Linked DNA regions of Pontibacter liquoris. The protein of the gene in region 1 binds, or shares a complex with, the protein of each later gene. Links are inferred from orthologs where the notes say so. Each region holds a gene or a part of one and is shown in the gene's direction. Other genes may lie near its edges. The genes, in order: dnaB and dnaG.

Region 1 (16,035 bases):
CGTGGCTGCCTCCAATTACAATGCGCTGCTTGTCGCGGCTCTGCTCGTATATAAATTCCGGGAAAGAGTAGATGGGCAGGCCAAGTTCCTGGGCGCGCTGCAGCTCGGGGTTATCCGGGCGGGCGTGCATCCCAAGTATAACGGCATCCAGTGTGGCATCCAGTTTTTCCGGGAACCAGCCTTCCTGCGCGGGCAGGATGCCGGCGGTGGCCAGCCTGCTTTTGGCAGGTTCAAATATCTCATCGTCCGAGCCGGTTACCTGCAGTCCTTTGTCGTGCAGGGCCAGCGCCAGGTTGTGCATAATGCTTCCACCAATGGCAATCAGGTGGATACGCTTAAATTCCTTCTTCTCCATAAACCAGGCAAAATGTTCTCAATCAGACAAAGTTAGAAGACCTTTTGAGAATTAAAATAGGCAAACCTTAATATGTGGATACTTTGTGGATATGTTGCTGGCAGCTGTGGATAGCCTGTTTAAAGCCTGCAGGATAATGTTAACAGGAGGGTGCGCAAGTTTTACGAACATTTTTAAGGCGCGGCATCTATAAGGATATATCTTTGTGCTTATGGAGGAGATGAAAATGAATGTGCGGCCCACGGGCAACCGGAACGGATGGCAGAAAAAAGCGCCCCTGGTTTCGGAGTTAGGCAAGAAGCCCCCACAGGCCCTTGACCTGGAAGAAGCCGTTCTGGGCGCGCTGATGCTGGAGAAAGATGCCTTAACAAACGTAATTGATATTCTGCGCCCGCAGAGCTTTTACAAGGAGGCGCACCAGCGTATTTTTAAAGCCATACTGGCGCTGTTCGATAAATCCGAGCCCATCGATATCCTGACCGTGACGCACGAGCTGCGCGAGCAGGGTGAGCTGGAGCTGGCTGGCGGCGCATATTACGTTACGCAGCTGACCACCCGCGTAAACTCAGCCGCCAACATCGAGTACCACGCTCGTATCATCACCGAAAACTCTATCAAACGCGACCTGATCTCTATTTCCTCGGAAGTACTTTCGAGCGCCTTTGAAGATACTACCGACGTTTTTGACCTGCTGGATAAGACCGAGGCCAAACTCTACGAAGTATCGGAATCCAACATCCGCAAGAACTTCGACGACATGCGCTCGCTCATGCACCAGGCCATTAAAGAACTGGAAGAAAAGCGCAAGCAGTCGGATGGTTTAACGGGGGTTCCGAGCGGGCTGGTAGCGCTGGACCGCGTTACGTCAGGCTGGCAGAAATCGGATTTGGTTATACTTGCCGCCCGCCCCGCCATGGGTAAAACGGCATTCGTGCTCTCATGTATGCGCAATGCTGCCGTGGATTTTGGCAAAGGCGTGGCGATTTTCTCGCTCGAGATGTCGTCGCTGCAGTTGGTAAACCGTCTTATTTCGTCCGAAGCAGAGCTGGACTCGGAAAAGATCAAAAAGGGCAGCCTGGAAGATTATGAGTGGGCACAGCTCAACCATAAGATCGCCAAACTAACCGAAGCGCCTATTTTTATCGATGACACCCCGGGCCTTTCTATCCGCGAGCTGCGTACCAAGTGCCGTCGCCTAAAAGCGCAGTACGACATCCAGATGATCATTATCGACTACCTGCAGTTGATGAGCGGCAACGCCGACGGCAAAGGAGGCGGTAACCGCGAGCAGGAAATCGCCTCGATCTCGCGGGCTATGAAAATGCTGGCCAAAGAATTGAATGTGCCGGTTATTGCACTCTCGCAGCTAAGCCGCGCCGTAGAAACGCGTGGGGGCGACAAGCGCCCGCAGCTATCTGACCTTCGTGAATCAGGTTCTATTGAGCAGGACGCCGATATGGTGTGTTTCCTCTATCGTCCGGAGTATTACGGCATCACCGAAGACGAGATGGGTAACCCGACCGCGGGCGTAGGAGAGGTGATCATTGCCAAGCACCGGAACGGTTCGCTTGAAAACGTGCAGTTGAAATTTATTGGCAAGTATACCAAATTTACCAACCTCGACCACGACTTCGGCGGCGATGCGATGGGCAGCTTTAATGCCTTGCCTAACAGCACGTTCGATGCCGAAACGCCGGGCTCTATCCGGCTGGGCAGCCGCATGAACGACGGCGGGAAAAGCGGAGGCGGGTTCCCGTCATCCAATTTTGATGAAGAACCGCCGTTCTAAGAGAAAGTTACTTAGCTTATTATACTGATCCCAAGCCAAAGGGATGAGAAGCCGCTGCGCCGTTTGTGCCAGCGGCTTTTCTTTTGAAATGGGTTTTGCTGTTGTTTTATACTTGCTGCTATACTTATTAGTGGCTGTACCTCCGCATCTTTATACTTTGGCTATACTTGCAAGCTTGAGTCTGATGTGGTGGTTTATACTTCCGGCTATACTTGTTAGCTAGCTGTATTCCTCAGTTTTATACTAGTCTTGTTTCATCTTTAGCTTTGGAGCGCTCCAAGCCCGCAAGGGCTCGTCCTTTGGCATCGCGCTGTGGCGTGAAGCTGCTCCTCGCTGGCGCTGCGGGCTGCCCTACGAGCACTGCAACACACCAAGGCGTTCAACCCAAGGACTGGGAAGCTTTCGATAGCGGCTGTTTATACTTGAGCATAAATATAAGCTTCAACTTTATCTGTATTGCATTTAGGTAGGGACAGGTCGCGACCTGTCCGCGCGATGGCAGCTGCTATAAAAGTATAGCTGAAGTATAAGTATGAACTTTCCCTCCTTCCCTCCCTATGTTGTCATCCTGAAAGGATCCTGGTGGATGGGAGGTTAAGCCTTTCCTACGCATGTATTCTGTTGCTACCCATCTGCCCAAAGTCCCCCTTTGAAGGGGGGTAGGGGATGTTCTTCTTCCTCCTAAACTAAGCTGCTTATACTTCGGTTCAAGTATAATCTTACTCTCCATACCTCTTTCTTTGAGTCATCCTGAAAGGATTTTTGTAGAAAGCAGATGAAGCTATTAATACCCCGCTTATGCTTTAAGCATAATAACTACTTGCTCCCCTCCTTAGTAAAGGAAGGGTAGAGTGGTTGGACCCTGCATTGCAGCACTTATTACATCCAGGCTGTTACTCTTGCCACACCACTTTCTCGTCCAGTGGGATCTGGCGTTTGCCATCGGACTGTGGTTTGTCGGAGTAGCCAAGGTATAAAATGCCCAGCACCACATCCTCTTCGCGGAGCTGTAACATGGTTTTCATGGCCGGATGATAGGCCATACCGCCAGAGCCCCAGTAGGAGGCGATACCCAGGGCGGTGGCGCCCAGCAGCAAATTCTGGATGGCACAGGAGGTAGCGGCAATCTCCTCCAGGGCCGGGATCTTAGGCAGGTTGCCGCGTTGCATGTAGGCTACCAGCACATGCGAGGCCTGATCGCCCATGTGCAGCAGCTTCTCATACTTACTTTCATGATACTGATCAGGCAGGGTTTCCTGCAGGTAAAGATCGGCGTGGGCCTCGCAGAAAACCTTCACTTTCGGGCCGGCATAAACGATAAACCGCCACGGTTCGGTGTGTCCGTGCGTCGGAGCCCAATCGGCCAAGGCCAGTAGCTGCCATACCTGCTCATCGGGGACACGCTGCCCGTTCATGGCGGCTGGCTTGGTGGTTCTGCGGTTGCGGATGATGTGCGCAATGTGCTGATAGTGATCTTCCATAAATAGGATAAAATAAACGTTACATAATTACCTTAAGTTAGTACGTGCAATGTATTTTGCAGTCGTTCGTTAAACACACCTAATTGGGCGCAAAGCGCCGGAGGCAGGTGCCTGCATCGGAAGCCCTGGTTGTAACAGAAACCCGCTTTGCGTACCTTTAAGCGTGTTCTTGAATTCAAAAGAAGTTGTGCTATCTCATACATGGACTATAACAAACTATTCCGCAATATCCCTGAAGCGATCGTCGTGCTATCGCCTGGGTATAAAATTCTGGATGCCAGTGACCGGTACCTGGCCGTGACCATGCGCACACGGGAGCAGATCGTGGGGCGACATTTTTTGTTGGAGGCTTTTCCGGACAAAGACCGCTCTTACGAAGACAACCCGGTGCGGCAGGTGCTCGACAAAACCTGCCGCACAAAGCAGACCGAATATCTGGAAGTGATTCGGTACGACCTGCCGAAACCGGCCGAAGAAGGCGGCGGCTACGACACCCGCTACTGGGAAGCGGCCCATACTCCTGTGCTGGATGAAGATGGAAATGTGAGCTACATCATCCAGCGCACCTCCGATGTAACCGAGCGGGAAGTGGCCAAGCTAGCCTTGACGCAAAGCGAGGAGAAATTCCGGTTTATGGCTGAAACCTTGCCCCAGCTGATCTTTACCACAGATCCGAAGGGTAACTATACGTACTTTAACCAGCGCTGGACCAGGTTCACAGGCTTGCCCGTAAAAGAGCTCCTCGGCTCAGACTGGAAGCAGCTGGTGCACCCCGAGGACTTGCCCCTTGTAGAACAAAAATGGACTGAAGCGCTGCAGCAGGAATCGGAATTGCAGGTGGAATATCGCCTGAAAGAGAATGACGGCAACTACCGCTGGTGCCTGTGCCGCGTACTGCCCATGACGAACGATGCCGGCCGGATACTGATGTGGGTGGGCAGCGTCACCGACATCCATCATACCCGCCAGATGGTACAGGAGCTGCTAACTGCCAACGAGCAGATGGCGCACCTGTCTGACCAGGTGCAGAGCGCCTACACCAAAGCTGAAAAAGAGCGGAAGACCCTGGAACGGCTGATTATGCAGGCGCCGGCCATTTTCTGTGTTTTGGAAGGGCCCCAGCATCGGTTTGAGCTTGTAAATGCCAAGTATCAGCAGCTTTTCCCGAACCGGCGACTGGTAGGCAAACCCGTTGCCGAGGCGCTGCCCGAAGTGGTGGAGCAGGGCTTTATACAGCTGCTGGATGAGGTGTATAACACCGGAAAGGATTTTGTAGCCGAAGAAGTACAGGTTAAAATCGACCGGCAGGACACCGGGCTGCTGGAGGATATTTATTTGACGTTTAGCTACCAGCCCATTTTTGAGGACGACAAAATAACAGGCATTCTGGTGTTTGCCAACGATGTAACCCGGCAGGTAAAGTATAAACAAAAGTTACAGGAGCTGGAGAGCGCCCATCATGACACAAGACAGGAGTAGGAGGGAGACACGCCAGGCATGAATATAGCTCAGGTTGACATTCAGCAACTGCGGATAAAACACATCCTGTACAAGTCTAAAGTACGGTCGGTGCTTTATGGCGGAGTATACGATGCGGCATTCTTTTCGCACTCGGGCCCGGTAGATACCTGGTTCAGCACGATCGGGCGGGTGCGCTATAGCCAGGAGCCAGAGATGGACGCCCTCCTGAAAGTGCACCAGGAGCTGGACATTACCGTGAACCAGCTCTTCGGTTTGTATAAAGGAGGCAAAATAGAGGAGGCGCACGAACAGCTTAAAAGTGTGGAAAAGAGCTCCACACACTTTCTCTCGCTGCTGCAGCAGCTGGAAGCACGGCTGAAGGTGCTGGCATAAAAAAGCCTGTTTAACGAAGCGTTAAACAGGCTTTTTTATGCTTTAGATGGAAGTGCCGAGCTTATTTCAGCTTCAGGTCGGTGAGGATCTGCGCTACCTTGCGGCTTAATTGCTGCTCGGTGGCGTCATAGTCGGCGGCAGAGGCCAGCGGCTCGTTTACGCTGATATAGAACTTGATCTTGGGCTCCGTGCCCGACGGGCGTGCCGAGATCTTGCTACCATCTTCGGTCAGGTATTGCAGCACGTTCGAGCTTTCCAGGTCCAGTTTGTTCTCCTGGCTGCTGAGCACCAGTTTGCGCGTGCTGAACTTATAGTCGCTGATCTCCACTACCCGGGAGCCGGCAACGGTCTGCGGCGGGTTGCTGCGCATATCGGCCATCATCTGCTGAATTTCTTCCGCGCCGCGCTGTCCTTTTTTAGTGAACGATACCAGCTCCTCTTTGTAGAAGCCATACTTGGTATACATCTCCACCATCATCTCGAACAGGCTCTGGCCATTGTCTTTGGCAACGGCCGCCATCTCCGCAATCAGGGCGCAGGCCGAGATCGCATCTTTGTCGCGCACAAAATCGCCGATCATGTAGCCGTAGCTTTCTTCGCCGCCGCCAATGTATACTTCCTTGCCTTCCAGGGCGCGGATCTTCTCGGCAATGTACTTAAAGCCGGTCAGGGTTTCGTACATGGTTACATTATAGCTATCGGCAATCTTTTTGATCAGATCGGTGGTTACGATGGTTTTCACCACGAACTCTTTGCCAGTCAGTTTGCCCGCTTTTTGCCAGGCCTGTAGCAGGTAATTGATAAGCAGCGCGCCGGTTTGGTTGCCGTTCAGCAGCACAAACTCGCCTTTCAGGTTGCGCACTGCAATACCCACGCGGTCCGAATCCGGGTCAGTGGCCAGTACCAGGTCGGCATCAATTTCTTTGGCTTTGTTCAGGGCCAGCGTCATGGCTTCCTTTTCCTCCGGGTTCGGGTACACCACGGTCGGGAAGTTGCCGTTGGGCACCGCCTGCTCTTCTACCACGTGCACGTTGGTAAAGCCAAAACGTTGCAGCACTTCAGGTACCAGCGTGATGCCGGTGCCGTGCAGCGGCGTGAATACGATCTTCAGGTCGTGCTGGCGTTTAATAGCTTCCTGCGAAATGGACAGGCGCAGCACTTCTTGGATATAAGCCTCGTCCAGTTCCCTGCCAATCATCTGGATGTTAGCGGGGTTGGGCTCAAACTTAACTTCATCCACCGAGTGGATCTTGTTTACTTCGGCAATGATGTTCTTGTCGTGCGGTGCGGTTACCTGCGCGCCATCGTTCCAGTATACTTTATAGCCGTTGTACTCTTTGGGGTTGTGCGAGGCGGTTACCACCACACCGCTTTTGCAGCCCAGGTGGCGGATGGCAAACGAAAGCTCGGGGGTTGGGCGCAGCGCCTCGAAAAGGTATACTTTAATGCCGTTGGCCGAGAAGATATCGGCGGCAATGCGGGCAAACACGTCGGAGTTGTTGCGGCTGTCGTGGGCGATGGCCACGCTGATCGGCTCGTTAGGGAAGTTGTGCTTGAGGTAATTGCAAAGACCTTGGGTAGCCATACCCAAGGTATAACGGTTCATGCGGTTGCTGCCCGCCCCCATAATGCCACGCAGGCCCCCGGTGCCGAACTCCAGGTCGCGGTAAAAAGCATCCGACAGCGCTTCGTTCTCGTTGCGCTCCAGCATGCCGTTAATTTCATCTTTGGTGGCCTGGTCGTAGTTACCGGTAAGCCACGCGTCAATTTTCTGGCGTATAGTTGTTTCGATCATAGTCTTACTGTTGGTGTTGTAATTATAATATTAAATCTGCTACAAGGTTGATCTTCGTCTCAACCCCAACGTCTTTTTTTTATATCATCCTGAAAGGATCTTTTGAGCAAAAAGGAAAGGCTTAACCTCCTTGCTCCCAAGTTTCTTAACAGAATGACAAGAAATTTAAATCTCTAAATTTTAAAGAAAACCTCTTGCTATTGAAAGGGCAGGTTGAAAACAAGCGATACCTCCTATCCTACAAAAAATCACACCAGCGCTTGTTGTACTGACGCACATCCGGAAGCGCTGGTGTGAAATTATACTTCGAAATAAAGCAATCCAAGCCATTTTTACACGGCCTATACTTTGTTCCGGGCTTAAAGGTTTCCGCGCAGCGCCTGCTCGCGCTCGATGGCCTCGAACAGGGCTTTGAAATTACCTTTGCCAAACGAGCGGGCTCCTTTGCGCTGGATGATCTCAAAGAAAACGGTCGGGCGGTCTTCCACCGGCTTGGTGAAGATCTGCAGCAGGTAGCCTTCGTCGTCGCGGTCTACCAGCAGGTTCAGGTCTCTCAAATCCTGCATGTCTTCGTCGATGTGGCCGACGCGCTCCAGTAGATCCTGGTAATAGGTTTCGGGCACGCGCAGGAACTCCACGCCCCGGCGGCGCAGCTCACTTACCGTGTGCAGGATATTATCGGTGGCAACCGCAATGTGCTGTACGCCGGCGCCGCGGTAAAACTCCAGGTACTCATCTATCTGCGATTTCTTTTTGCCGGCTGCCGGTTCATTTATCGGGAATTTGATGTAGCCGTTGCCGTTCGATACCACTTTCGACATCAGGGCGGTATACTCGGTGCTGATATCGTTATCATCGAATGTGAGGAGCAGTTTGAAGCCCATTACATCTTCATAGAACTTCACCCACTCGTTCATGCGGCCCAGCTCCACGTTGCCCACACAGTGGTCTACATACTTGAGGCCCACCGGTTCTGCGGCCACCCCGGACGAACGTGGCTCGTAGCCGGGCATAAACACGCCGTTATAGTTTTTGCGCTCCACAAACGTATGGATGGTGTCGCCATAAGTATGGATAGAAGCCAATTTCACTTCGCCATGCGCATCGGTTAATGTCCGTGGCTCGCTAGCTGGTTTGGCGCCGCGGGCTACCGTACCACGGAACGCTTCTTCGGCGTCATCCACCCAAAGGGCCAGTACTTTTACCCCATCGCCGTGCAGGTGCACATGTTGTGCAATGTCAGAATCCGGGTAAATAGCGGTTGTCAGCACCAGGCGTATTTTTTCCTGCTGCACGACATAAGAAGCGCGGTCGCGCACGCCGGTTTCAGGGCCGGCATAGGCCACCAGTTTAAAGCCGAAAGCGGTCTGGTAAAAGTGCGCCGCCTGCTTGGCATTTCCCACATAAAACTCGATGTGATCGGTGCCGTTGAGGGGCAGAATATCTGTTGCCATAGTATGATTCGGGGTTATAATAGGAATAACGTAAAAATACAGCTTTTCGTGGTAGAATAAAATCTTGGGTGCCGGATAACAAATTATCAAAGCCAATGCTTGCAATTACTACGGCATGTTGGCAACTTTGTAAAAAAACAGACACCACATGAACGCAAAAGACCTGAATAACGCCATTGTTGCCATACTGGAAAAGAAGCAGGAGTTGAACGCATTAGATTACAACGATGCGCGTTATGACGACATGGAGGAGGAGTTGCACGACCTGGAAGACGACTTTAACGAAGAATACGGCGAGTACCTGGAAGACGTGCTGGAAGATGTGCACGGCAAGCTGAAGTCGGATGCCGATATCCTGCTGCCTACCGCTTACCTGGCCAGCTCGCTGGACGGTACCGAGCGCGACGACGATGAGAAAGAAGGCGTATGGGTAGAGTCGGATTCGTTTCCGGGCGTAGAAATGCGTTTGGTGCTGGTTGCTAATCCGCCGCGCATGCTGCTGATCCTGGCTGACCAGGAGCGCGTGCTCTGGACTGCCGAGTAAATTTATACTTACGGGCAGCTGCAGGGTATACATGTATGGTATACTTGTCCTGAAGTTCGTCGCCCTGAAATTAGAAGCAATAAAACGAGGCCTGTTCCGTGAGGAGCAGGCCTCGTTTTATTTTGGTGGAAGGGGAAGTGTCTTAGAACTTTTGCAACACCGGTAAAACGCTTATGCGTTGATAATCAGGTTGTTTTTTGCTCTTTTTGTTTGTAGCAGGCCGGCCTATCATGCTGGGCAGCACTTATAAGCGCCATACTTCAGAGCGCAAACACATAGCTTAACTGCTCCACGCAGTAACCGGTCATAACCTGAAAAGCTCCTAAAGTATACAGCCAGGCGCCATTGCACGTATACAACTCACGTCTATATACAACGTGGACCAATATGAGCAATACCAATACCAGGGCCGTTACCGGAGCAGGATTACTCGTTGCGCTGGGTATTATTTATGGTGATATCGGGACCTCCCCGCTTTACGTGATGAAGGCCATTGTAGGCAACAGGCCAATTAGCCAGGTGCTGGTGTATGGAGGCATTTCATGTGTTTTCTGGACGCTTACGCTGCAGACTACCGTAAAGTATGTCATCTTAACCCTGCAAGCCGACAACAACGGGGAAGGGGGCATTTTCTCGCTGTATACCCTGATCCGGCGGCGGGCTACCTGGCTGGTGATCCCGGCCATGATCGGCGGCGCCGCTTTGCTGGCTGACGGCATCATTACGCCTCCTATTTCGGTGGCTTCTGCTATAGAAGGCTTGCGTATTCTTTATCCCCATCTGCCAACCGTGCCCATCGTGATAGCCATCATTACGGGTATTTTCCTGTTGCAAAGCTTTGGCACCCAGGTGGTGGGTAAAATATTCGGGCCGGTTATGTTGTTGTGGTTCAGTATGCTGGGCATTTTGGGAGCCGCCTCCATCCTGTACCACCCGGCTGTCCTGCATGCTTTAAACCCCATGTTTGCTTACGAGCTGCTGGTAAACTACCCGGGCGGCTTCTGGCTATTAGGGGCTGTATTTCTGTGCACCACCGGAGCCGAAGCCTTGTACTCCGACCTGGGGCATTGCGGCAGGCCCAACATTCGGGTTAGCTGGATATTTGTGAAAACCTGTTTGCTGCTGAATTATTTTGGGCAGGGCGCCTGGCTAATGCAGCAGGAGGGAGAACGCGTGCAAACCAACCCCTTTTATGGGCTGATGCCCGGCTGGTTCCTGCTGATCGGGATCAGCATTGCTACCGTGGCCGCCATCATTGCCAGCCAGGCGCTTATCAGCGGGTCTTTCACCCTGATCAGCGAGGCAACGCGACTGAATCTCTGGCCCAAGGTCAAAATTATGTTCCCTACCAACCTGCAGGGGCAGCTCTTTGTACCAAGTATAAACAGGCTCTTATGGATCGGCTGTGTGGGCATCGTGCTACACTTCCGGGAGTCGGCTAACATGGAAGCGGCATATGGCCTGGCTATTACGCTGGCCATGATCTCAACTACCATTCTGTTAAGTTACTTCCTCTATGCCAGAGTGAAAGTGGCGGGCATTGCGATCATGGTCTTTTGCTTTTATTTGCTGCTGGAAGGCTCGTTTCTCTTTGCCAACCTCGAAAAGTTTCCGCACGGTGGCTGGGTTTCGCTCCTGATGGCTAGCCTTTTGCTCAGTGTGATGTATGTCTGGATCAAAGCCTTCGATATTAAGCGCCGGCTAACCGAAGATGTCCGCTTAAAAAAGTACCTGCCCGCCCTCAAGGAGCTAAGCACAGATAAATCGGTGCCCAAGTATGCCACCCACCTGATCTACATGACAAGTGCGCAGCATCCACGGGAAATAGAAAGCAAGATCATGTATTCTATATTTCAGAAGAGGCCGAAGCGGGCTGATATTTACTGGTTTTTGCATGTCAACACCACCGACAGCCCTTATACCATGGAATACAAGGTCCGGATCATCGAACCTGCCGACGTGGTGCGCATTGATTTTATGCTGGGCTTCCGGGTAGAACAGCGCATTAACCTGTTTTTCCGCAAAGTGGTCGAGGAACTTGTACGCCAGGGCGAAGTAGATATTACCAGCCGCTACGAATCGCTCAGCCGGCATAATGTAATTGGTGATTTCCGGTTTGTCGTGCTCGAGAAATTCCTTTCCTACGAAAATGACCTACCTTTTAAAGAGCAGCGCATCATGGAGATGTATTATTTCATAAAGCAATTCTTACCCTCCGAAACCGAATGGTTCGGGCTGGACACCAGCGATGTGACCGTGGAGAAAGTACCCATCATTATCAGACCTGTCGATCTGCCGGAGCTTAAACGCATCAAGTAGCTTAAAAACAGCCACCCGAGGCTGTGCAAAAGGGCTTTCTGATCATTAGTCCTGGCTTATAGCAAAGTATAGCGAGCTAGTTGTTAAACTCACAAAAATGCCATAACACCCCGGATGGGTCATTCATAAAGAACTCTTTACCCCAATCCTGAAGCTTGATTTCTGTAAACCGTACGCCTTTGTATTGCTGCTGCAAATTTTTTCCCTGCAGTTCTGCCGCGCATTTTGCAATGTCGTCTACTTCCAACGACACCATCGAATTATTTACCCACTCTTCCACATAATAGTCCTGCAAATAAAAGCTTAGCGTTTCAGATACCTTAAACAGGCTCATCTTGTCATTAAGTATAACTTCCTCAAAGGCAAGGGCGCGGTAGAATTCCCGTGATTCCTGGTAATCTTTTGCGCCCACAAACGGGCGAAGTGCTTTTGGCTGGTAGGTCATAGTTTTTTAGTTAGCTGATTTAAATGAGAAAAGTTGAGAGTGCGCTGTGTAAAAGATGTGATATATTATGTTCAGTATAAAACGAGAAGGAGAGTGAAATAAATGGCTTCAAGTCTCCAACTGGGCTAAAAAGAAAAAAGGCCTTCTACAAACTGTAAAAGACCTTTTCGTCGGAGTGGCGGGATTCGAACCCACGACCTCCAGCACCCCATGCTGGCGCGATACCAGGCTACGCTACACCCCGGGTAAGTATAACATCCAAGGAATCAGTTCTTCACAAGGCGTTCATACTTTAAGCGTTCACAAATGTACATATTTCGGAATATTTTACCAATCATTTGAAAATTTTGGTAAGCCCAAAAATCTTATTTTATCTGAATAAATCGAAGATTTCGGGCGAAGCGCAATTGCGGCAGGCAGCAGTTATCCTGGTTTAAAAACCGCCGCATTGGGAGGAATAAAAAGCGCCCTTTTACAAGAGTTGTAAAAGGGCGCTTTGCGTAATAGCCCCGCATACTTGCGGATAGCTTAAAAGCAGCTTTTCAGCAACGGGTTAATTCCATCCACCACCCAAGGCCCGGTAAATAGTAACCCGGGCGCTCATCTGCTGCATTTTGGTTTCGATCAACTCAAACTTCGATTCCAGAGCATCGCGCTGGGTCAGGAGCACCTCCATATAGTCGGCCCTGGCCGAACGGAAAAGGTCGTTTGAGATCGAAATTGATTGGGTAAGTGCCTCCACCTGCCGGGCTTTTAAGTCGTAGCTTTTCGCCAGGTTCTGGTTCCTGGCGAGCTGATTGGCCACCTCGATGTACGCATTCAGCACGGCGCGTTCGTAGTTGTAAACTGCCTGTATCTGCTTTGCGTTGGCGCTGAAGTACGTTGCCTTAATGGCATTCCGGTTGATGAGCGGGGCAGTTAAGTCCCCAGCCAGCGAGTATAGCAACGACTCGGGCGACTTGATCAGGTAAGACGGGTTAAATGCCTGGAAGCCGATGCCTGCCGTGATGCCAATGGACGGATAAAACCGCGCTTTAGCTACTTTTACATCCAGCCTGGCCGCAGCCAGATCCAGTTCAGCCTGTTTGATGTCGGGGCGGTTCTGCAACAGTTGCGCCGGTATGCCGGCCTGCATGCGTTCGGGCACCATGTCGATCAAAGGCTGTGTGCTGCGCTGGATAGGTTGCGGGTAGCGGCCCAGCAGGAAGTTGAGCCTGTTCTCCGTTTCAGTGATCTTTTGCGCGATCTCATACTGCAGGCTCTGCGTGCTGAGCAGCTCCGCCTCAAACTTGCGCACAGCCAGCTCCGTTACCTTGGCAGCCTGCTTCTGCAGCTTTACGGTTTCCAGGGCGTTGGTCTGAATGCCGATGTTCTGCTGCACAATAGCCAGTTGGTTGTCGAGGGCCAGTAATTCATAGTAGGAGTTGGCGATCTCAGACACCAGGTTGGTCACCATAAAGTTTTTCCCCTCTACCGACGACAGGTACCGGGCCACCGCTGCTTTATTTGCATTGTGCAGCTTGTTCCAGATATCCACCTCCCACGTAGCATAGGCGCCCACCAGGAAATCGGGGAGGGGCTCGGGCATTTCTTTATCCCGGTCTATGTTGGTGTTCGCCTCCATGGCGCCAATGTTGGTATACCGGGCCACCTTATCTACGCCGGCTGCCCCGCGCACGCCCACCGCGGGCAGGTACTCACCTTTCGTGGCCCTTACTTCGTTTTTAGCAACCTCGATTTCCTGCAAGGTGATGTTCAGCTCCTGGTTGTGCTGCAGGGCCGTATCGATCAGGGCACTCAGGTAAGGATCAGTAAAATACTGTTTCCACTGCACCTGTGCGGTATTGGTGGTATCCTGCGAGTTGTTGTAACTCGCAGGAACCGGTGTGTTTACTGTTTTCTCAACGACAGCGGGCGTTTTACAAGCCGAGAAAGTTAGCGCAGCAAACGCAACTCCAAGGCTTTGGTATACTAGTTTTTTATACATGATTTTCATTTTCTTCGATCAGGACATTTCTTTGAATGTGAGGAAAACTCTCACTGGCATAGTCGTAATCTTCTGTGAGCGGGGTTTCATGCTCGTCCCTGATCAGGTGACGGCCGTCGGCCATTTTAGCGAATATGTAGTATAAACCCGGGATGATCACGACGCCAAAAATGGTACCGAACAACATCCCGCCCAGGGCAGAAGCGCCAATGGTGCGGTTCCCGATTGCGCCTGCGCCGGTGGCCACGATCAGCGGGGTCAGGCCGGCCACAAACGCAAACGAGGTCATCAGGATCGGGCGGAAGCGCACTTTGGCACCTTCAATGGCGGCTTCCAGTATCGTATAGCCCTGCAGGCGCTTCTGCACGGCAAACTCCACGATCAGTACGGCGTTTTTACCTAACAAGCCCACCAGCATGATCATACCTACCTGCGCATAAATGTTGTTCTCCAGCCCCATCAGCTTCAGCAGCAAAAACGAACCAAAGATCCCGACCGGCAACGAGAGCACCACCGCAAACGGGATGATAAAGCTCTCGTACTGGGCTGCCAGCACGAAGTAGACGAACAACAGTACAACGATGAACACATAAAGCGACTCATTTCCACGGGTGGATTCATCGTAAGAAAGACCTTCCCACGCAATATCATACCCTCTGGGCAGGGTCTTGGCGGCAACTTCCTGTACGGCATGGATGGCATCTGCAGTAGTATAGCCTTTGGCCGGAAGGCCTTGGATCGCGGCGGAGTTGTAGAGGTTAAAGCGGGTAACTTCGTTTGGTCCCTGCGTTTTCTTCAGCTTCATAAAGGCCGAGTAAGGCACCATTTCTCCCTGGTCATTCTTCACATACAGGTTTAAGATATCCGATGGCAGCCTTCTGAATTTAGGGTCGGACTGCACGTATACTTTAAAGAACTGGTTAAACTTGATAAAACCTTGCTCATAGGTGCTGCCGATCAGGATGTTCAGGTTTTCCATGGCCTTGCTGATCGTCACTCCTTTTTGCATGGCCAGATTGTTGTCGATCTCCAGTTCATACTGCGGGTAATTGGCGGCAAAGAAGGTAAACAAACCGGTGAGCTCCTTGCGTTTGGCCAGGTTGGCCATGAACTCTTTGTTGATCTTATCGAACTCATGGTAGTCTGTATCCGAGTTTTTATCCAGCAAACGCATCGAGAAACCACCCGAAGAACCGAAGCCCGGAATGGCCGGCGGCTCAAAGAACTCGACCACGGCACCCAGCCCTTTTGATTTCTCTTCCAGCTCTTCCATGATCTCTTTCACGGTATGCTTGCGGTCAGACCAGCTTTTCAGGTTGATCAGACAGGTACCGGCATTCGATCCGCGCCCTTCGGTCATGATCTCGTAACCGGCCAGCGACGACACCGATTCCACACCTTCAATTTTCTGGCAGATCTGCTGCAGCTTCTGCGATACCTGGTTGGTGGTTTCCAGCGTTGAGCCCGGAGGCGTTTGCACAATGGCGTAAATCGTACCCTGGTCTTCGTTCGGAATAAAGCCTGCCGGCAAAATTTTGTTCTCAAAGAAGATACCGACACCAAAGGCCAGCAGGATGCCCCACGTAAGTGTTCTTCTGCTTACAATTGCGCGTAGCAACCAAACATATCGGCCGGTCAGTTTTTCGAACCCGTTGTTAAAACCATCCAGCGCTTTTGTTAATGGGTTTTTCTTCTTCGGCTTCCCATGGTTATTCTTCAACAGCATGGCGCACAGCACCGGGGTCAGCGTCAGGGCGATCACAGCCGAAATCACGATAGAGCTGGCCATGGTAATAGAGAACTGGCGGTAGAAAATACCCACCGGTCCAGACATAAATAAAAGCGGGATGAATACCGCCGTCATTACCAGCGTGATAGCGATAATGGCGCCCCCGATCTCACGCAGTACTTCAATCGTTGCCCGGTAAGGGGAGAGGTTTGTTTCCTCCATCTTGGCGTGCACCGCCTCCACCACCACAATGGCATTATCCACCACAATACCAATGGCCAGT
Region 2 (16,050 bases), 240 kb from region 1 along the record:
ATATAGCTAAATTAAAAAGCTTAAAAAAATGATTTACTCATTTCTAGTAACCATTCACTAAAGAAGCCCGTTGGTTTATCAATAACTCTAACTCTTTAATAAATTAAATTTTACAGTTAGCTATACACAAACATGCCTTCGGCGTATATACAGTTACTCTGTTTTAATCTTCTTTTAGCCTTCGGTTTATTTGTGTTAAAATAATCTGTCAAATACAATTTTAATTATATTAATATAATCCTCAATACTATGGGTATGCAAATATCTCTACCTACCAAAGCCCTTCTTAATCGAAGCACACTCAAAGTGTTCAAAGAATATAACGTTAAGCTTAAAAAGTGTCTAATCGTTCATCCGGGAGATATGGCGGCAGAGTTTGTAAAAGAACCTGGTCTGTCTGACTTCTATTCGGTTGAATTTTGGGACGGTACCAGCCAAAAGGATCTTGCTGCAACACTTAACTCAAACAAATATGATGTTGTGTTACTGGATCCTAGTTCTACTGTATCGTTAGACAAATCGCAGCTAAAGCATATTAACAACTTGCGGGTTAACCAGATTTCTGTCTATAACCTTGCTTCCTTTCACGAGAATTTTTCAAAGCGTATTCCGCTGGCCCACTTTAAGTCGTGGCTTATCAACAGCGATATGTTCTTTGTGAGCTCCAGAAGCATGTTTATACTTCAGAAGCGTATCATTGATATCCTGGTTAGCCTCATGATTGCGCCATTTGCCTTAATGCTGGTGCTTTTAGCTGTGTTAGCGATAAAATGTACATCAAGAGGTCCTGCTTTTTTCGTTCAGAAAAGGGTAGGGATGAAGGGGCGTACGTTTAAGATATTCAAGCTGCGCACTATGTATCATTCGCCAGAAAAGGAAAACAATAGCCATACTATAAAGAATGATGCCAGAATAACGCCTGTTGGATATGTGCTTCGGAAAACTAAAATAGACGAGTTACCACAGCTTTTCAATATTTTATGCGGCCACATGAGCCTGATCGGGCCAAGACCAGAGAAAGAAGATATTGTGCAGAAGCTGATCGAAGATGCGCCTTATTATAATCTTCGACATTCCATCCGTCCAGGTGTAACGGGTTGGGCGCAGGTTAACTATCCTACGGCTACGCCGGAGCAAAGCCTTCAGAAGCTTGAGTATGACTTGTTTTATGTGAAAAACGCCTCTCATTCTCTTGATTTCAAAATTATACTTCAAACTATCAGAGTGGTATTTACATTAGATAGTTTGTAAGCAGCTAGACCTATTCGTAAGGCAATCAGAAGCGCTTAAAGAGATCGGATAAAACAAAAAGCCCGGATGAGCAATTTTGCTCATCCGGGCTTTTTGTTTGAAAGAAGCAGCTAACCTAATTAAACTAACCAGCCGGCAGTATTTCGGTGCTTACCTGGCCAAAGCCAATCCGGATGCCGTGGCGCTCTCCGTAGCCGCGCATGATCACGGTATCAAAGTCGTTAATGAACTGGCGCTGGGTGCCGTCTGAGAGCGTAATGGGCTGCGTGCCGCGCCAGGTTAGCTCCAGCATCGACCCGTATGAATCTTTCTCCGGGCCGCTGATGGTGCCGGAAGCATACAGGTCGCCGATTTGGATGTTGCAGCCATTGCTACTTTGGTGCGCCAGCTGTTGGCTGATATTCCAGTAGAGGTGTTTATAGTTAGAGCGGCAAATGCTGGTTGCCATACTTCCTTTTGGCTGCAGCAGCACTTCCAGGTTAATGTCATAATGGTGGTGGCCGGGAGAATCCAGGTAGGGAAGGGGTTTGGGGTCCTGCTCGGGGCCTTTCACTTTAAAAGGTGCCAGTGCATCCAGCGTTACCACCCAGGGCGAAATAGCCGAGCCAAAGCTTTTGGCCAGGAACGGGCCAAGCGGCACATATTCCCAGGTCTGGATATCCCGGGCCGACCAGTCGTTAAAAAGTACCAGCCCGAAAATATAATCTTCCGCTTCGGCAGGGGAGATGCTTTGCCCTAACTGGGTTTCTTTTCCGGTTATAAAAGCTACTTCCAGTTCAAAATCCAGCATCTTGCTTGGTCCAAAAACCGGAGCATCGGCATCTGCCACTTTCAATTGTCCTTTCGGCCTGTACAGGCTGGTACCCGAAACAACAATAGAGGAGGCCCGCCCATGGTAACCGACAGGCATATGTTTCCAGTTAGGCAGCAGCGCATTGGCTGGATCCCGGAACATGGCGCCTACGTTGGTAGCATGGGCCTCGCTGCTATAAAAATCGGTGTAGTTGGGTATTTTTACCGGCAGCAGCATTTCGGCCTCGCTTTGCTTTACTAGGCACTGCCGGATCAGGTTGCTGTCGCCGCTGATCTCTTCGTTGTCGTTGCGCAGCAGGTCGGAAACCCGGTTGCGAACCGCCCGCCATATTGGCTTTCCCAAGGCCATAAAGTCGTTCAGGTAGCGGCGGTGAAACACGTTCGGGTCCAGATCGATGAGTTCGAACATGTTTTGCTGGCCCACCACGCACAGATCCAGGATATACTCTCCTATTGCCACACCCACCCGCGGGTCGCGCGTATCCGTCCGGAAGATCCCATAAGGCAGGTTCTGAATCGGGAAGTCGCTGTCTGCTGCTATTTCTATCCAGGAGTGGAGGGAGGGGTCGTTTGCTTTTAACATAGGAAGAAGCCTTTGGGGTGAATAAACAAATATAGCTTTTTTGGCTCAGAAGGGAAACAGGGAAGCAGGGCTGTTTATCATGCCTGGCTGCAGGCCCCCCGTGCACCAGTTATACTTGCAATAGGGTTACCAGAAAACAAAAGCGGGTATAGCCGGCCTCTGCCCGCTATACCCGCTTTCAGCAAGTATACGTGATAGCTTAGATAGATAAAGGAGCTACGTTGATCGCCTCCACCGCCCGTATCTCCGGCACTGCTTTGAGCACCGACTGCTCTACGCCCGCTTTCAGCGTCATGGTAGACATCGGGCAGGAGCCACAGGCGCCCAGAAGCTCCAGCTTCAGCACCATCTCATCGGTTACTTCCAGCACTTTTACGTTGCCACCGTCAGCTTCCAGGTAAGGCCTGATCTGGTCGAGGGCGCTTTCTATGCGGAGTAAAAAGTCCTCATCTATGTTTACTACTCCCATTTTATTAACTTTTAATTTCTACAGGTTTGGTTTGCGCAAGCGAGGCATTTCGAACAGACACTTGTTGTGCCACAGCTTGTGCCAACTCTTTGAAAACACCAGAGGCCGGAGAATCGTTCTGCAGCACCACAGGCGTTCCGGCATCGCCGCTTTCGCGGATGCCCTGCACCAGGGGCACCTGGCCCAGCAATGCCACTTCATACTTCTCGGCCAGGGCTTTGCCTCCGCCTTCGCCAAAGATATAATATTTATTCTCCGGAAGCTCGGCAGGTGTAAAGTAAGCCATATTCTCTACCACACCCAGCACCGGCACATTGATCTGTGGCTGACGGAACATCTGCAGGCCTTTCATAGCATCGGTTAGGGCTACTTTCTGGGGCGTGGTCACAATTACAGCGCCTGTTACCGGCAGTGCCTGCACCATAGTCAGGTGAATGTCGGAGGTGCCTGGTGGCAGGTCCAGCAGCAGGTAATCCAGCTCGCCCCAATCCACATCCGAAATAAACTGGCGCAGCGCAGAGCTGGCCATCGGGCCACGCCAGATAACAGCGCCGTCGGCGGGTGTCAGAAAGCCGATCGACATCATCTTGACGCCATACTTCTCGACCGGTAAAATATAGTTCTTGCCGTGGTCACCCTGGATCATACGGGGGCGCTCCTGCTCGGTGCCAAACATCGTAGGGATAGAAGGACCGGAAATATCGGCATCTATCAGTCCGACACGCGCGCCGGACTGGGCCAGGGCGATAGCCAGGTTGGTGGTAACCGTTGATTTGCCGACGCCGCCTTTGCCGGAGGCCACTGCAATAATGTTTTTCACGCCGTTCAGTACTTCCGAGGTATCACCGCGGCCGGAGGTCACGCGCGAGGTCATGTTTACCGTAACCTCAGCGTCTTTGTCCACCATGGTATGGATGGCCGTGATGCAGGCTTTGCGGATCAGGTCTTTGAGTGGGCAGGCAGGCGTGGTCAGGATAACGGTAAAGCTGATGTCCTTTCCGTTCACCTGCACGTCCTCCACCATGTTCAGGGTCACCAGGTCTTTGCCAAGATCCGGCTCCTCCACATAGCTGAGGGCTTTGAGTATATCTTCTTTTGTAATAGCCATAGTGTGAATGCTAAAGAAATGCACAGCAAAGATACAAACAAAAAAGTCTATTCGCATGCAAAGCCTTAAGAGAGCAACAACCAATACAAAGTATAAGTTTTGCTCTTTGCAGATTAATCCGCATCAGCCGGTTCGGGTAAGAAAATGCAGCGGCCGTAAGTATAAGGTCCGGTGTTTTTTGGTGGGAGAAATGCCGGCAGGTTATGAAGCAGTTCGTGTATACTTTAACAGCTGCGAAGTATGAAAACCGCATCAGTTTCAAGTATAAAGTATGAATTATCTATTGGTTTGAAGTGTAAGCACGTTCTATCATGATGAAAGAAATGTGGGTGAAGTTTTTCCAGGCAAGCAGTGACCTTGTAGTATAAACGAGATAGATAAGAGCCGAAGGAGGGAAGTTGGGATAAAAGCGCTAGTTTAGGCATTGCTAGCCCTAAGCGCTCGAACCAACAACGAACAACTTAAAACCAGCATCCAACAAACCGCTATAAATGCTATCTTTGTCATCCGCTAGTATTTTCTGCCCATGTCTCTGATACCCAAAGAAACCGTTGACCAGGTTATTGCCCAAGCCGATATTGTGGAGGTAGTGGGTGATTTTGTATCGCTCAAGAAAAAGGGGCAGAACATGTGGGCCTGCTGCCCGTTCCACCACGAAAAATCACCCTCTTTCTCAGTTTCGCCGGCGAAGGGCATTTACAAGTGCTTTGGTTGCGGCAAGGCGGGCAACTCGGTGCAGTTTATCATGGATGTGGAAGGCACCAGCTTTCCGGAAGCCATCAAGTACCTGGCCAAGAAGTATGGCATCGAGGTGCCCGAGGAAGAGCAGCACCCAGAGTTTGCGCGTGAGCAGAGCGAGCGCGACAGCCTGTTCATTGTTTCGGAGTTTGCCAGCAAGCACTTTCAGCAGCGCCTCCACGAGCACGAACAGGGTGGGATCGGGCAGAGCTACCTGAAGCAGCGCGGTCTGAGCGGCAACACCATCCGCAAATTTGAGCTGGGCTATACCCTGGATGAATGGTCGGACCTGACCGATGCTGCCCTGAAAGCCGGTTTTCAGCAAAAATACCTCGAAGCCACAGGCCTCACCATTGCGCGCGAAGACGGCAAACGCTACGACCGTTTCCGGGGGCGCGTGATGTTCCCCATCCATAATATTTCGGGGCGCGTGGTAGGCTTTGGCGCCCGCACGCTCAAACCCAACGACAAGAAAAGCCCCAAGTACCTCAACTCGCCCGAGTCGGATATCTACCACAAAAGCAATGTGCTCTACGGCTTGTTCCAGGCCAAGCAGGCCATCCGGATGCAGGACATGTGCTTAATGGTGGAAGGCTACCTCGACGTGCTCTCGCTGCACCAGGGCGGCATTGAAAACGTAGTGTCCTCCTCGGGTACTTCCCTTACCGAAGGCCAGATAAAGCTCATCTCGCGCTATACCCAGAATATCACAGTGCTCTACGATGGCGATGCGGCGGGTATAAAAGCCTCGTTGCGCGGCATCGACCTGATCCTGGAAAACGGCCTGAACGTAGATGTGGTGACCTTTCCGGAAGGCGAGGACCCGGATTCCTATATCCAGAAAGTAGGCGATACGGCCTTTAAAGCTTACATAAAGGAGAAGGCGCAGGACTTTATCTCGTTTAAAACCAGCCTGTATGCCGAGGAGTCGAAGGGCAACCCGGTAAAGAAAGCCGAGGCCGTGCGTGAAATTGTAGGCTCCATTGCCAAAGTGCCGGATGCTATTAAACGCACCATCTTTTTCCGCAGCTGCAGCCTCATTTTTGATATCGACGAGCAGATCCTCATCTCGGAGTATAATAAAATGCAGCTGCAGGACCGGCAACAACCAAAAACAGGCAACAACTATGAACCTGCTGAAGCGCCGCATGAGCCTGTTGCGCCGGAAAAGCAGGATTCGGATGTAGATGTGCTGAAGCGCTATGAGCGCGAGATCGTACGTATGCTGCTCAACTACCCGGACCGGGTGCTGGAAGAAGGCATGACCACCTGCCAGTATATGTCGGAGCAGCTGGAGGATGTGGCGTTCCGGACACCGCTCTATGCCCGCCTGCTGGAGCTGGTAAAAGAAAAGCTGTCTGCCGGCGTGTTGCCTACAGCCGAAGATTTTATCAATTATCCCGATCAGGAAATACGCACCGAAGCAACCAACCTGCTTTCAGACCCGCATGAGCTGAGTCACAACTGGGAAACGCACCATATTTTTGTGCCCCGCGAAACGGACCTGTTGCCTTACGGCGCAGAGCGTGCCGTGCTCCGCCTGAAATGGCGCAACGTGGAACTGCTCCTGAAAAGCGAAATCGAAAAGCTCCGCCTCGTAACAGATCCGCAGGAGCAGGACCGGCAGCTCAATAGCATCATCATGTTAAAAACACTGCACAGCCAGCTCGGCGATATGCTGGGCATTGTGGTAAATAAGTAACGATTTACCTCTCTCCGGGCTTTCCTTTTCAGAAGGCTCATACTTTAAACCAGGAGCCAGCAGTTCCGGATCAGTCCTTTCTGGCGCAAGCGCCCGCTTGTGCCCAGCCAGCTACAAGGCAGCCAAGAGAACGGTAAGAAATTCAATCCATAAATACGGTAGCCGGACTCCAAATCAAAATTTCAAATATCACCCCTTCTTCAACTAAATCTGTACTTTAAGTGTTATTCAAATAAAATCAGGATTGCGGCATAAAACGCTTATTTTTGTGCTGCTTTAGCATTAGATAATAACCAAAGCCTGTTGCCGCTCAGAAGCGCCGCAGAAGGCCAAATAAAATAGTTGTATGGAAACTAATACGTCACAGGCATTAAGGCCTCTCGATACCATAGCCGCAGCAATAGAAGATATACGCCAGGGCAAGGTAGTAATTGTGGTGGATGACGATGACCGTGAGAACGAAGGCGACTTTGTATGCGCAGCCGAGAAGATTACGCCTGAAATTGTAAACTTTATGGCAACGCACGGCCGTGGCCTGATCTGCACGCCGCTTACCGAAGAGCGTTGTGATGAACTGGGCCTGGAACTGATGGTGGGCCGCAACACCGCCCTGCACGCCACGCCCTTCACCGTGTCCGTTGACCTGATAGGCCATGGCTGTACCACGGGCATCTCCGCTTCTGACCGGGCAAAAACAATCCAGGCGCTCGTAGATCCGAATACCGATCCGCATGACCTGGGCAAGCCGGGCCACATTTTTCCGCTTAAAGCCAAGAAAGAAGGCGTGCTGCGTCGCGCCGGCCACACCGAAGCGGCCGTAGACCTGGCCCATTTGGCAGGATTGGCACCGGCCGGGGTGCTGGTAGAGATCATGAACGAGGATGGCTCTATGGCCCGCCTGCCCGACCTGATAAAGGTGGCCGAGCGTTTCGACCTCAAACTCATTTCCATTAAAGACCTGATCGCCTACCGGCTGAAAAATGAGAGCCTGATAGACCGCGAGATCGTGGTGCAGCTGCCCACTGATTTCGGCACTTTCGACCTGTATGCGTTTACCCAACGGAGCAACGGGGCCAAGCACCTGGCGCTGGTAAAAGGCACCTGGGAGGAAGGTGAGCCTATTCTGGTACGCGTGCACTCGTCGTGTGTAACCGGCGATATTTTTGGCTCCTGCCGTTGCGACTGCGGGCCGCAGCTGCACGAGGCCATGCGCATGGTAGATAAGGAAGGCAAAGGCGTGATCGTATACATGAACCAGGAAGGGCGCGGCATTGGCCTGATCAACAAACTGAGAGCCTACAAGTTGCAGGAGCAGGGCCTGGATACGGTAGAAGCAAACCTAGAGCTTGGCTTTAAAATGGATGAGCGGGATTACGGGGTTGGTGCCCAGATCCTGCGCGACTTAGGGGTGCAGAAAATGCGGCTCATTTCCAACAATCCAAAGAAAAGGTCCGGCTTAATGGGCTATGGCCTGGAAGTGGTGGAGCGCGTGCCGATAGAGATGAAGCCGAACGAACACAACCAGAAATACCTGACCACCAAGCGTGATAAACTGGGACACGAAATTCTTAAAACCGTGACGGTGAATAAATAAACTGACCGGAGTTTCTTAGGAAAAGTCCTGCCCTTGATCTGTTCCGATCAAGGGCAGGACTTTTGTTTTAACATTAAAAATTTATCTTAAATATAGGAAACATTCCTTTTTAACTGGTGGTAAAAAATTGTAAGTGCCTGTTTTGTAGGATGTAGCAGCTGTGAGCATGTGCTCGCAACTATAAAAGGAAAGGTGTATGAAGGCAACCACGTTAAGAAGACTAATAATAGCGGTGTTTATGGTTTGGTCGGGCTTAACGTGGGGTTACAGCCGGGCCCAGAACCGCTCTGCCATTGACATACAAGTATGGCCCAGCGGTGAGGTTGTGCTCACTTCCGGCGATACCGTTAGCGGCCCCTTAATGTTTTACCGCAACCAGGATGTGATCAACGTGCAGCACAAGGATGGCACGGTCAGCGCTTTTTCTCCGGTTAACGTGCAGTACTTTATTGCCAACGAGCTACCGGGCGGTAACCATCATGTATTCCGGACCTACGCCTGGGACCAGGGCCACAACTACTCCAATTTCAGGAAGCCCACTTTTTTTGAACAGCTCAATGATGGGTATATCACCCTGATCATGCGCGAGACGTATACGGCACGCGATCTGGCCAATACGGGCGGCTACCGATACTACAACTCCGCTTATTATGCGCCTTCCAATTCGGAGTGGGCCGAGCAGGTAACCGAATTATACTATGCCCTGCTCCCCGATGGCACAATTATCACGTTACGCAATGTGCGCAAAGACCTCGGAAAGCTTTTTGGAAAGAAGTCGTCGCTCGTAAAATCCTTTGTGAAGCAGAACAAGTTGAGCTACGAAAACCCCATGGAAGTGGTCGCCATTGTCAACTACTTCAACTCGCTCGAGTAAGCTACAGATCCCGTAGTTTCAACGTATAGTACGCCAGAAACAAAAACAGGTCGATATACCCGATCGCCGGCAAGACCGCCCACTGCGGCAGGAGCAATTCCGTCGGTGTGGTGAGCTGGTCCATCAGTTCCTGCCCCGGCATGGGCGTCAGGCTCTTCCATACTTTCATGGGCATGAATTTATCCATACTATCGGAAAGTTGAAAATTGAGGATGGGCTCCACGATCTGCGCATACGCGATAAAGGCAATGATGGCAAGGCCGCTGCGCTTGATTAAAAAGGCGCTGAGCAGGGCCAGCGTCATATAGCCCACTGCCTGCACAAAGTAGTAAGAGAGGCTGTCTACCTGCCCGAAGATGGCGGCAACGCTTTTATCGGTGCTGTACACCATGCCAAAGTATAAACCCATCAAAAACAGGAACAGGGTGGCGGCCATACTTACAGCCAGGATCACATAAAACTTTGCCACCACCAGCTCCGCCCTTGACATGCCATCGATGACCTGCTGGCGAAACGTACGGTAACTATACTCGTCGGTGACCAGCACAATGATCAGAATGCCGAGCAGCAGATTAAAATAGCTGGCCACATACGCCAGCCGTTGCCAGATAGCCGGAAACTGGTACACATCACTGCCCAGCGCACTGCCGTTAATCGTAATATTGCTCATGGCATACATCACCAGTACCAGCAGCACCGCATAGATCGCCAGGATGACCCAGGCCGTGCGGTAAGGGAATATTTTCTGAAATTCGATGCGAAGTAAGTTCATCAAGATTGTGTTTTAACGATTTCCAGAAACTGGGTTTCCAGGCTTTTGCGCCGCACCACTACCTGCGAGAGCACGATGCCTGCCTCAAACATGGCCTTGTTCACATCAGCGCTCGTGCAGCCTTCCTGCAGGGTGAGCACCAGGTTTTCTTTTTCCGGATGAAAAGCGGCCACGCACGGCATTTGCGGCAAAAGCGCCAGCGCCTGCTCGCGGCTGTCGGTGCTGATCACCACACTGTCTTTGGCGGATAGGATCGTACCCACGGGACCTTCGGCCTTCAGCACACCTCCCTGCAGCACGGCCACATGGGTACATACTTTCTCCACCTCGTCCAGCAGGTGACTGGCAAGTATGATCGTCTTGCCCTCGGAGGCGATGCGCAGTATGAGCTGGCGCACCTCGGCGATACCTTCCGGGTCCAGGCCGTTGGTGGGTTCATCCAGCACCAGCACTTCCGGGTCGTTGAGCAGGGCAGCGGCCAGGGCAAGCCGTTGTTTCATGCCAAGCGAAAAGCCTTTAAAAGTCGTATGCCTGCGATGGTCGAGCCCCACCAGGTGCAGCGCGTGCCCGATCTTTTTAGGATCGGCGCCTTTGATGCTGGCAGCCACCTCCAGGTTGCGATGGGCCGTGAGGTAAGGGTAAAAGTTTGGCGTTTCGAGCAGGGCGCCCACGCGGCGCTTGGTGCTGCGGCTAACCGGCTGGCCAAACCAGCTGAAACTGCCCGCATCCGGCCGGATCACATCCAGCACCATACTCAGGGTAGTGGTTTTTCCGCTGCCGTTAGGCCCGAGCAGTCCGTAAATGCTGCCCTGCGCTACCTGCACCGATAGCTGCTGCACCGCCTGTATGGCGCCGTAGCGTTTACTAAGGTTGTTAATGTCGAGTATTGCTGCCAAGCGTATAGGTTTTCAGTACTGGTGTCTGGCTTTTTTCTATTGCATTACCGGAATATAGGAAAGTAAGTGAAGGCATCCAACTATCCGCCCGCGGTATCATCGATAATTAAAAAATGAACTCGAAACGTATGCTGCCCAATAACTGAATTTCGGCGCCTCTTCCGGCCACGAGCAAGTATAAATCCTTGCTTATCAGGTTGCAGCAAGTATGTGCGTGCTGTAACTGTTTGCATGTATTGGTGAGGCAGCCTGATGAGAATGAAACGCCACCGCCCGGAAAATAACGCCATGCAACAGCGCCTTACGTATGGCTTTCTATGGCATCAACAGAAAAACTATATATTGGCACCTCCGGCTGGAGTTACCGCTGGCAGGGCATCCTCTACCCCGAAGACATGAAATCGGCCGACTTCCTGCCGTATTACGCCACCCGGTTCAACACCACCGAGCTCAACAGCAGCTTTTATCATTTCACGATGGTGAAGACCATTGAGAAATGGCTTAGCCTTACGCCGCCGTCCTTTCGGTTTGCCGCCAAGCTAAACCAGGAGATCACGCACAAACGACGCCTGGTGGATGCCGAAGAGCCGCTCGATAAGTTTATGGGCCGGTTTCTGGCCATGGGCGAGCGGCTGGGGCCGGTGCTGGTGCAGCTTCCCGGTAGCCTGCATTTCGACTTTGGTGTGGTGGCGCCCTTTGTAACGATGTTGCGCGAAAAATACCCTGAGACGATCTTTGCCCTGGAAGCCCGTCACAAGTCGTGGTTTACCGAGCAGGCCCAGGAGCTGTTGCAGGAGCATGATATTTCGTGGGTGATCTCCAGCGCCGGCAAGCGGTTTCCAAAGCTCGAAACCACCACTACCGACACCGTTTACCTGCGCCTGCACGGCGATGAGCGCATGTATAGCTCGTCCTACTCCGACGAGCAATTGGAGCGCTACGCCTTCATGATCTACGACTGGCTGCTGGACGGAAAGGAAGTATGGGTATATTTTAACAACACCATTACCGGCGCCGCTGTGCAGGACGCGCAAAAGCTGCGGGAACTGGTGGAGCAAATGTGAAAGTCCTGAATTTCTCTAGAACCTGAAAATTGATACCTTCCGCCGGGGCTAAATCCGTACCTTTGTGCGGCAAATAATTGCTGCTTTTATTTTAGCTATACTTTGGCAGCCCCTAACCCGGGCTGCTCTTTTTTAACGGATGACACCTATGTTCAACAATACCGGTACCCTTATTTTTGACCTGGATGGCACCCTTTGGGATGCTACCCAAACCGTGGCCGATGCCTGGCAGGAAGCGCTGAAGAAGTATGATTTTATAGACCGCTCGGTGACGCAAAAGGATGTGCAGTCGTTGGCGGGGATGCCGTATGATGCTATTTTCGAAAAGCTTTTCCCCAACGTGCCGGATAAGTATAAAACGGAGCTGCAGGAGACCTGTGCCGCCCAGGAGCTGCAGCACCTCAGCAGCGCCGGCGGCAGGTTGTACGACGGCCTGGAAGAAACCCTGGCTTACCTACAGGGCAAGTATAAACTGGCCATCGTGAGCAATTGCCAGAGCGGCTACATCGAGGCTTTCCTGCAGCACAGCAAACTGCACGCCTACTTTACCGACCATGCCTGCTACGGCACTTCTAAACTGGCCAAGGCCGACAACATCCGCGAGGTAATCCGAAGAAACAACTTTACCAACGCTGTATACATTGGCGATACAAAAGGCGATTACGAAGCCAGCGTAGGCGCGAACGTGCCCTTTATTTTTGCCGCTTACGGGTTTGGCGAAGTAACGCAGCAGGTGCCCCGGATCGCAAGATTCAGCGAGCTGCAGCAGTTGTTCTAAGAGGCTTTTTGATCAGCAGAAACGTGGTTGGCTGTTGCCCAACCGCGCATCGGAAGCTTCCCCCTATACTTTGGGGTTGCGCCCGACTTCTGCATGCTTGCATAAGGGCAGCAAGAAAACGGATTTCGGTAGTCTTCTCTATTTTTATATCTTGTGAGCATACTTGCCGGATGCGTTATTCCGAAGGCGTATCAGGTGCTTTAAAGCCAACAAAATATTTAAAATGAGGAAGCTAATTACACTGGCTATACTACTGGCGCTGCTCGTTCTGCCCGGAATGGCCCAGAAACGTGCGATCACCCTGGACTCTATGGTGACGACCAAACACGACGTAACCATCAACGGCAAACGCGTGCCTTATACCGCTACAGCCGGCACGCAGCCGGTGTGGGACGAAGACGGCAAGCCCATTGCGGGGCTGTTTTATACTTATTATGAGCGCTCGGATGTAAAAGACCGTGCCGCCCGCCCGCTCATCATCTCTTTTAACGGCGGCCCCGGCTCTGCTTCGGTGTGGATGCACATTGCCTATACAGGTCCGCGCCTACTCAATATCAACGACGAAGGGTACCCCGTGCAACCTTACGGCATCAGGGAAAACCCTTATGCGCTGCTCGACATGGCCGACATCGTATTTGTGAACCCGGTAAACACAGGCTACTCGCGCATGGCGGCCGGCGTGGACAAAGATAAAATGAAGGCGAAGTTCTTTGGCGTGAATGCTGATATCACTTATCTGGCCGAGTGGATCAACACCTTCGTCACGCGCAAAGGGCGCTGGGCTTCCCCCAAATACCTAATCGGCGAGAGTTACGGCACCACGCGTGTGTCTGGGCTGGCGCTGGAGCTGCAGGAGTCGCAGTGGATGTATTTGAACGGCGTGATCCTGGTATCACCTACGGAACTGGGCATCGAGAGGAGCGGCCCTGTTGATGCTGCCCTACGCCTGCCATACTTTGCTGCCACGGCCTGGTACCACAAGCAACTGCCCCCGGATCTGCAGCAGAAAGACCTCACAGCCATGCTGCCCGAAGTAGAGGAATTTACCATCAATGAGCTGATCCCGGCCATCAGCCGGGGCGGTTTTCTGGACGAAGCGCAGAGAAAAGCCATAGCCGCCAAAATGGCCCGCTACTCCGGCCTGTCGGAGCAGGCTATCCTGCAGCACAACCTGGTGGTGCCCACTAACTTTTTCTGGAAAGATCTGCTGCGCGACCAGGGCTTTACGGTGGGTCGCCTCGACTCGCGCTACAAAGGCATTGACCGCGAAGATGCCGGCGAACGGCCCGACTTCAATGCCGAGCTCACCGCCTGGCTGCACGCTTTTACGCCGGCCATTAACCTGTATCTACGCGACGAGCTCAAGTATAAAACCGATGTGAAGTATAACATGTTCGGCTCCGTGCATCCCTGGAACAACGAGAATAACCATGCCGGCGAAAACCTGCGCCAAGCCATGGCCGAAAACCCTTACCTGCACGTCATGATCCAGTCTGGCTACTACGATGGCGCCTGCGATTACTTTAATGCCAAGTATAGCATGTGGCAACTCGACCCGAGCGGCAAGCTGAAAGACCGCCTGAGCTGGAAAGGCTACCGCAGCGGCCACATGATGTACCTGCGTCGCGAAGACCTGAAAACCGGTACCGACGATATCCGCGACTTTATCCGTGCCTCCCTGCCCAAGAAGGACCAGCCGGCGATGTATTAAGACGTTAGATTTTAGACGTAAGATTTTAGACAAAGGACAAAAGACCTGCTCCCCGCTCTTCCGGGCTTCCTAGTCCGGAAGTTGCCTGATGGGGACTTCTTAGTCCCCATTTGTATTTGAACTGGATATCTCCCGAGGATATCCCTGTCCCCATACCGGCACCAGCGGATAAGGATAGTTGAATCAGCAATGGTAGGGCCTCTTCTACGGGCGCTGCCACTGTTTTAGAAGGGGCCCATCCTTTCCGGCAATCGGGTCGGCAGTGGGCAGGGGCACCCGGGCGATGTGCTTTTTCGTTTCTGCCGGATCGTTCTTTTCGGTGCAGATGTCATAGTTTTCCTGCCCGGCGGGGTAAGCGCCCACAACTTTAAAATCCGCAGACGACGACTTGAGGCAATGCCCAGTGCCTGCCGGCAGCACCAGCAGATCGTTTGCTTTTAAGGTTACCTCTGGGGCACCTGGTCCGCCAAGTATAAGGATAGCCGAGCCTGCTGCCACGCCCAGCACCTCGTGCGAGCGGCTGTGGTAATGGTGATAATCAAACACCCCGTTTACCCAGCTGCCGCGCCAGTTGTTGGCGGCAAAAGATTCTTTAAACTGTTGCACCAGGTTCTCCTTGCTCTCAAATACATGCTGGTAAATCAGCATCGGCAGCTGCTGGTTGTTGGGGATGTTGCCGTACGGCGGTAGCAGGTGCGGGGTTACGGTGAGCTGTTTCATACAAGGCTAAAGTTTAAAGAATGTACGTAAGTGCCCGTCCCTTCCGCTATCCTTCTTTTCTTGCAAATTAAGCTTAACTTGAGAGTTGAATCATACTGTTAAAACGCACCCGCTATGAAAAAAGCCCTTTTCGTTATACTTGCTGCCGCGCTCTGGTCCTGCTCGGCCAGTAAAGAAACAAAGCAGCCGCCCCTGGCTATGGACGAGTTGGCTGAGCGCTATGTAAAAACCCTGCTGCAACTGGGGCAGTACGACGCCGATGTGGTGGACGCCTACTACGGACCGGCGGAGTGGAAGCCAAGCGGCCCCCCTTCAGATACGCTACCAGCAGCGGCGATGCTGGCCGAGCTGCGCCTGATCCAGCGCAACCTACAGACGCAACCTGCAACTGCCTTATCCGATATGGAGCAAAGACGGCTTGTGATGTTCCAAAAGCAGGTGCGCGCCGCTATGACCAAAATAGAGATGATGCAGGGCAAGAAGCTGGACTTCGACACCGAAGCGGAGCTGCTATACGATGCTACACCTCCGCATTACCCGTTGGCACATTTCGACTCGCTGCTTACGGCCATAGACAGGCAGCTGCCAGGCAAAGGGAGCATTTCGGAGCGTTGGGCAGCGTACCAGGCGCACTTCGAGATCCCAAAAGAGAAGCTGGATGCTGTTTTTCAGGCAGCCATAACCGAGGCGCGCAACCGAACGAAAGCCCATTACAAGCTGCCCGCCAACGAGAACTTCCGGGTAGAGTATGTGACAGACAAGGCATGGTCGGGCTACAATTATTTTAAGGGTAACGGCTACAGCCTGATCCAGATCAACACTGATTTCCCGATCTACATTGAGCGCGCCATTGACCTGGCCTGCCACGAAGGTTATCCCGGCCACCATGTGTTTAACACCTTGCTGGAGCAGCACATGGTAAACGAGCAAGGCTGGAAGGAATACGCTATTTATCCTTTGTTCAGCCCGCAATCCCT

The links.
Region 2: the proteins of dnaB (region 1) and dnaG are in contact, whole or in part, in a crystal structure (PDB 2R6A), measured with the Geobacillus stearothermophilus proteins. The link is inferred for Pontibacter liquoris from one-to-one orthologs. Residues at the interface, in WP_033016901.1 of Geobacillus stearothermophilus: Ser13, Glu15, Ala16, Gln18, Glu91, Leu92, Asp94, Ala95, Val96, Pro97, Thr98, Ala99, Ala100, Asn101, Tyr104, Tyr105, Ile108; in WP_049624496.1 of Geobacillus stearothermophilus: Lys456, Leu457, Leu458, Pro459, Ala460, Asn463, Ala464, Leu467, Leu535, Leu536, Ile537, Ala538, Gln544, Glu545, Asp548, Tyr549, His552.

What each region holds. Positions count from the first base shown.
Region 1 is NZ_JALEBG010000001.1:958,144-974,178, forward strand. What follows is about bases 1-2,855. They hold dnaB (replicative DNA helicase), read left to right. Parts: upstream 1-566; coding sequence 567-2,144; downstream 2,145-2,855. Other genes in these bases: LWL52_RS03885 (UDP-N-acetylmuramate--L-alanine ligase), read right to left, coding at 1-355. Also shown: LWL52_RS03895 (nitroreductase family protein), read right to left, coding at 3,038-3,625; LWL52_RS03900 (PAS domain-containing protein), read left to right, coding at 3,827-5,104; LWL52_RS03905 (histidine kinase), read left to right, coding at 5,123-5,479; LWL52_RS03910 (phospho-sugar mutase), read right to left, coding at 5,541-7,274; hppD (4-hydroxyphenylpyruvate dioxygenase), read right to left, coding at 7,634-8,728; LWL52_RS03920 (hypothetical protein), read left to right, coding at 8,877-9,272; LWL52_RS03925 (KUP/HAK/KT family potassium transporter), read left to right, coding at 9,660-11,591; LWL52_RS03930 (VOC family protein), read right to left, coding at 11,668-12,036; LWL52_RS03940 (TolC family protein), read right to left, coding at 12,590-14,023; LWL52_RS03945 (efflux RND transporter permease subunit), read right to left, coding at 14,016-16,035. UniProt on the Escherichia coli protein: The main replicative DNA helicase, it participates in initiation and elongation during chromosome replication. Travels ahead of the DNA replisome, separating dsDNA into templates for DNA synthesis.
Region 2 is NZ_JALEBG010000001.1:718,727-734,776, forward strand. Bases 4,338-7,207 are described here. They hold dnaG (DNA primase), read left to right. Parts: upstream 4,338-4,750; coding sequence 4,751-6,664; downstream 6,665-7,207. Other genes in these bases: LWL52_RS02955 (bifunctional 3,4-dihydroxy-2-butanone-4-phosphate synthase/GTP cyclohydrolase II), read left to right, coding at 7,011-7,207. In the rest of the region: LWL52_RS02930 (sugar transferase), read left to right, coding at 250-1,251; fahA (fumarylacetoacetase), read right to left, coding at 1,376-2,647; LWL52_RS02940 (NifU family protein), read right to left, coding at 2,847-3,116; LWL52_RS02945 (Mrp/NBP35 family ATP-binding protein), read right to left, coding at 3,121-4,224; more of LWL52_RS02955, read left to right, coding at 7,208-8,258; LWL52_RS02960 (hypothetical protein), read left to right, coding at 8,455-9,132; LWL52_RS02965 (ABC transporter permease), read right to left, coding at 9,134-9,904; LWL52_RS02970 (ABC transporter ATP-binding protein), read right to left, coding at 9,904-10,800; LWL52_RS02975 (DUF72 domain-containing protein), read left to right, coding at 11,118-11,864; LWL52_RS02980 (HAD family hydrolase), read left to right, coding at 12,013-12,642; LWL52_RS02985 (S10 family peptidase), read left to right, coding at 12,866-14,353; LWL52_RS02990 (cupin), read right to left, coding at 14,558-15,073; LWL52_RS02995 (DUF885 domain-containing protein), read left to right, coding at 15,188-16,050. UniProt on the Escherichia coli protein: RNA polymerase that catalyzes the synthesis of short RNA molecules used as primers for DNA polymerase during DNA replication.